DNA from 2 places in the Streptomyces sp. NPDC051776 genome. Region 1 is predicted to be linked to the other one. Evidence: riboswitches for the same ligand, from Rfam matches in the RefSeq annotation. Region 1 holds a riboswitch; the other holds the start of a gene.
The links. A riboswitch is a leader RNA that binds a small molecule or an ion and turns the genes downstream of it on or off. The one in region 1 is predicted to bind S-adenosylmethionine.
Positions count from the first base shown of each region.

Region 2: it holds a riboswitch for S-adenosylmethionine, as region 1 does, so the genes downstream of both, AB0M26_RS07845 (aminotransferase class V-fold PLP-dependent enzyme) here and thrC (threonine synthase) in region 1, are expected to answer to the same signal.

Region 1 covers NZ_JBFAYQ010000025.1:101,184-103,571, reverse strand. Annotated here, with positions in the region: gene AB0M26_RS20155 (glucosyl-3-phosphoglycerate synthase) at 1-611, opposite strand, end outside; SAM riboswitch class I at 869-1,012, shown strand; gene thrC (threonine synthase) at 1,030-2,316, shown strand.
Region 2 covers NZ_JBFAYQ010000006.1:141,875-144,262, reverse strand. Annotated here, with positions in the region: gene trpD (anthranilate phosphoribosyltransferase) at 1-808, shown strand, start outside; SAM riboswitch class IV at 939-1,056, shown strand; gene AB0M26_RS07845 (aminotransferase class V-fold PLP-dependent enzyme) at 1,412-2,388, shown strand, end outside.

The DNA.
Region 1 (2,388 bases):
CCCTGCTCGGCGGGACCGAGCCGGCGGCCCTGCTCCGCTCCGTTGCCCCCTGACTCACGTGCGCCGCCCCCGGCCGCCGCTCCGTTGCCCCCGGACTCAAGCGCGCCGCCCTCGCTCAGCGGGCGGTCGTACATCGCCTTGACCAGCTGGACGTCCGGTTCGGTCAGCAGAGGTCCGACGATCCCGGAGACGAAGCTCGCCGAGAAGGCGCGCAGGTCCGCATCCACGAAGCAGACGATTTCGCCGCTCGTGACCAGCAGCGAGCGCCACAGCACCTCGCCCTTGCCGGGTTCCGCGGGGAGCCGCGGCAGGATCGTGTCGCGGTGCACGACGCAGGCCCCGGCCGCCGCGGCCACCTCGGCCGTACGGTCGGTGGAGCCGGAGTCGATGACCACCAGCTCGTCGACCAGCGGTACGGCCTCGCTCATCAGCTCGCGCCGTATCGTCTCGACGATCGGACCGACCGTGGCCTCCTCGTCGAGGGCCGGGAGCACGACGCTGACCGTCCCCGCCGCCCCCGCGTTCCGCTTGGCGGCCAGGAGCCGGCTCAGCGGACGGTCGGCGGCCGACCAGGAGCGGTGCTCCAGCCAGTGCTCCACCTCTTCCAGCACGTCTGCGTCTCTCCCTGGGTGCCTGGGACCCGTACGGGCCCGTGTGCGATGCTCCAGCCCGGACCCGGGCCGGGCGTGATCGATCGCGGATCGGTCGGATCCGTGATCCGTGTCCGGCCGGATCCGTGATCCGTCTCGCGGTTCGGACGACTATCTCAACCGTCCGCCCCGTCCGTTACAGTCTTGAACAACGCACGTGTCCACTTCATGTCGGGGTGGGCGCAGACAAATGCCCGGGCTGCCGCCCGGAGCCACACCGCTCATCCAGAGGGGCAGAGGGAACGGCCCGTTGAAGCCCCGGCAACCCTCCAGTCGGTCTCGTGCATCCCGCGGCGAGGCTCCCGGCTCGGGAAGGTGCCAATTCCGTCTCGTGGCGAAGTCCGCCACGGGGAAGATGAGGAGAAAGGGCCTCGCCTCCATGGCTGTGCAAACCGTTGCAAGCAGCACCGACTCCGTCTCGCTCGGACCCGCCGCCGCGTTGTCCTGCCGTGAGTGCGGCGAACGCTTCCCGCTCGGCCCGATCTTCGCGTGCCAGGCGTGTTTCGGGCCGCTCGAGGTGGCGTACGACCTGCCGAGCGGTGACCCCGAGGGCCTGCGGAAGCGCATCGAGGCCGGGCCCGGCAACCTCTGGCGGTACGCCCCACTGCTGCCCGTCCCCGAGGACGTGGCGGGCAAGCCGAACCTGAACCCCGGTCTCACCAAGCTCGTGCAGGCCGACAACCTCGCCCGTGAGCTGGGCGTCAGCGGTGGCCTGCACGTCAAGGACGACTCCGGGAACCCGACCCACTCGTTCAAGGACCGCGTCGTCGCCATCGCCGTCGAGGCCGCGCGGGCCTTCGGCTTCACCACCTTGTCCTGCTCCTCCACGGGCAACCTCGCGGGCGCGGTCGGCGCCGCGGCCGCCCGCGCCGGCTTCCGCTCCTGTGTGTTCATCCCGCACGACCTGGAGGCGGGCAAGGTCGTCATGGCCGCGGTCTACGGCGGTGAACTGGTCGGCATCGAGGGCACGTACGACGACGTGAACCGATTCTGCAGCGAGCTGATCGGCGACCCTGCCGGCGAGGGCTGGGGCTTCGTCAACGTCAATCTGCGCCCGTACTACGGCGAGGGGTCGAAGACCCTGGCGTACGAGATCGCGGAGCAACTCGGCTGGCGCATCCCGGACAACATCGTGATCCCGATCGCCTCGGGCTCCCAGCTCACGAAGATCGACAAGGGGCTGAAGGAGCTGATCGAGCTCGGGCTCGTCGAGGACAAGCCGTACAAGATCTTCGGTGCCCAGGCGGAGGGCTGCTCCCCGGTGTCGCGGGCGTTCAAGGACGGCCACGACGTCGTACGGCCCGTCAAGCCGGACACCATCGCCAAGTCGCTCGCCATCGGCAACCCGGCCGACGGACCGTACGTGCTCGACATCTGCCGCCGTACGGGCGGTGCGGTCGAGGACGTCACCGATGAGCAGGTCGTCGATGCCATCAAGCTGCTGGCCCGGACCGAGGGCATCTTCGCGGAGACCGCGGGCGGCGTGACCGTCGGCGTGCTGCGCAAGCTGGTCGAGACCGGGCAGCTCGACCCGGCCGGTGAGACGGTCGTGCTCAACACCGGCGACGGGCTGAAGACCCTGGACGCCGTCGCTCCGACCGCGGGTCCCACGGCGACCATCCGGCCGAGCCTGGACGCGTTCCGCGCCGCGGGGCTGGCGGGCTGAGGGTGCGCGCGGCGCGCCGCGGGAGCGGCGCGGGCCGACGCCCTTCCGCTCCGCACGTGTTGAATCACTCCA
Region 2 (2,388 bases), on a different contig from region 1:
GGGCCCGAGCGTGGACATCGTCGGCACCGGCGGTGATCGGGCCAAGACCGTGAACATCTCGACGATGGCGGCCGTCGTCGTGGCCGGGACGGGCGCGCGGGTCGTCAAGCACGGCAATCGCGCCGCCTCGTCCGCGAGCGGGGCCTCCGACGTCCTGGAGAAGCTGGGCGTCAACCTCGATCTGTCGCCGCAGCGCGTGGTCGAGGTCGCAGGCGAGGCCGGGATCACCTTCTGCTTCGCGGTGAAGTTTCACCCCGCGCTGCGCCATGTGGCCCCCGCGCGGCGCGAACTGGGGATCGCCACGACGTTCAACTTCCTCGGTCCGCTGACCAATCCGGCCAAGGTCCGTGCGCAGGCCACCGGAGTGGCCGACCAGCGCATGGCGCCCATCGTGGCGGGCGTCCTGGCCGAACGCGGCTCGTCGGCGCTCGTCTTCCGCGGCGACGACGGGCTGGACGAGCTGACCACCACCGCCACGTCACAGGTGTGGGTGGTCCGGGACGGGATCGTCCGGCAGGAGACCTTCGACCCCCGCGACATCGGGATCGACCTGGTGCCCGTGGAGGCTCTGCGCGGCGCCGACGCCTCGTACAACGCCGATGTCGCCAGGCGGCTGCTGGCGGGCGAGACCGGGCCCGTACGGGACGCGGTGCTGCTCAACTCGGCCGCGGCGCTGGTCGCCCTGCATCCGCAGGACGCGCCGCTCAACGACCAGATCGCGGACGCGATGGGGCGGGCCGCCGAGTCCATCGACTCCGGTGCGGCGCGGCGGACGCTGGAGCGCTGGGTCGGGGCCACCAACGGCTGAGCGGCGCGGGGCAGTTCGGCTCCGCGAATGGTGTGATGCAAGCCGACGTCACAGGCTGGCGACGCGGGCCGCTGTCCACGTATCGGACAGCGGCCTGCGCGATCGCGTCCCTGTGGCATGATGCTCGGCAGGTCACGAGTGACAGCGACACAGGCCCCGGCCCGCTGTCCGGCAACCCTCCTTCCGTGGCGGGGTGCCCCGGGTGATGACCGGGCCGCAGGCAGCGAGGTCTGCGGCAAGCGCGGATCCCTCGCCAGGGATCCTGGGTTGTCGAGGGAGATCTTCCGTGAATCAGCGAATGCGCTAGTGCCGCCCCCGCCAAGGTCTGCCCGGTAGCGAGGCGTCCTGGTGCGGTCGGATGCAAGGCGCCGGATCTGCCTCGTGGTTGCGCCTACTCGGCTGATCCGGCCACGCAGCAGACGGCCGTACCAGGACGGCGAGCGGGCAAACCCTGGAGGGGCCGGCACGAGGGCTGCGGCCCGTTCTCTCTGCCTCCGTGCGGTGATCGTCCGCGCGTCGAGGCGCATTCCGTACGCCGGCGCCTGTTCTGCCCGACGCGTGCGTCCTTGAAGCCTTTCACCTTTTCCACCGGGAGATTCCGCCATGTCCGTGCGCCCTGCTGCCGCCACCCCTACCGCCGTTGCCGCCGATGACCCCGCCTCCGAGGCCTGCTGTCCCGCGCCCACCGTGGGTGCCCCGCTGCCCGTGCTCGGACGGGACGTCCTGGTGCCGCTCGTCACCGGCGGCGAAGTCAGCTACGCCGCCCTGGATTACGCGGCCAGCGCACCCGCACTGCAGCGGGTGTGGGACGACGTCGCCGCCTACGCCCCGTACTACGGCAGCGTCCATCGCGGCGCCGGCTATCTGTCGCAGCTGTCCACCGACCTCTTCGAGAACAGCCGTGCCGCCGTCGCCGAGTTCCTCGGCTGCCGGGCGGACGACCAGGTGGTCTTCACCCGCTCCACCACCGACTCGCTCAACCTGCTGGCATCCGTGCTCCCGCAGGGCACGCAGGTGTTCGTCTTCGAAACCGAGCACCACGCGTCCCTGCTCCCCTGGCAGCAGGCCTCGGGTGACGAGGTCTCCGTCCTCGACGCGCCGCGCACGCCCCGGCAGGCCGTCGAGACGCTGGAGCGGGCCCTCGCGGCCAGGGAGCCGCATGGCCCGGCGCTGGTGTGCGTGACGGGTGCGTCGAACGTCACCGGCGAGCTGTGGCCCGTACGGGAGTTGACCGCCGCCGCTCACGCCCATGGCGCGCGCATCGTGCTCGACGCCGCCCAGCTCGCCCCCCACCACCCCGTGGACATCGCGGAGTCGGACGTGGACTGGGTGGCCTTCTCCGGGCACAAGCTGTACGCGCCGTTCGGCTCGGGCGTCCTCGCCGGGCGGGCCGACTGGCTGCGGGAGGCCGAGCCGTACCTCGCGGGTGGTGGCGCGAGCCGTACGGTCGCCCGCCGCTCGGACGGTGGCGTCGACGTGGAGTGGCACACGACGGCGGCGCGGCACGAGGCCGGTTCGCCCAACGTCATCGGCGCCTACGCGATCGCCTCGGCCTGCAAGGCGCTGACCGAGGCGGGTTT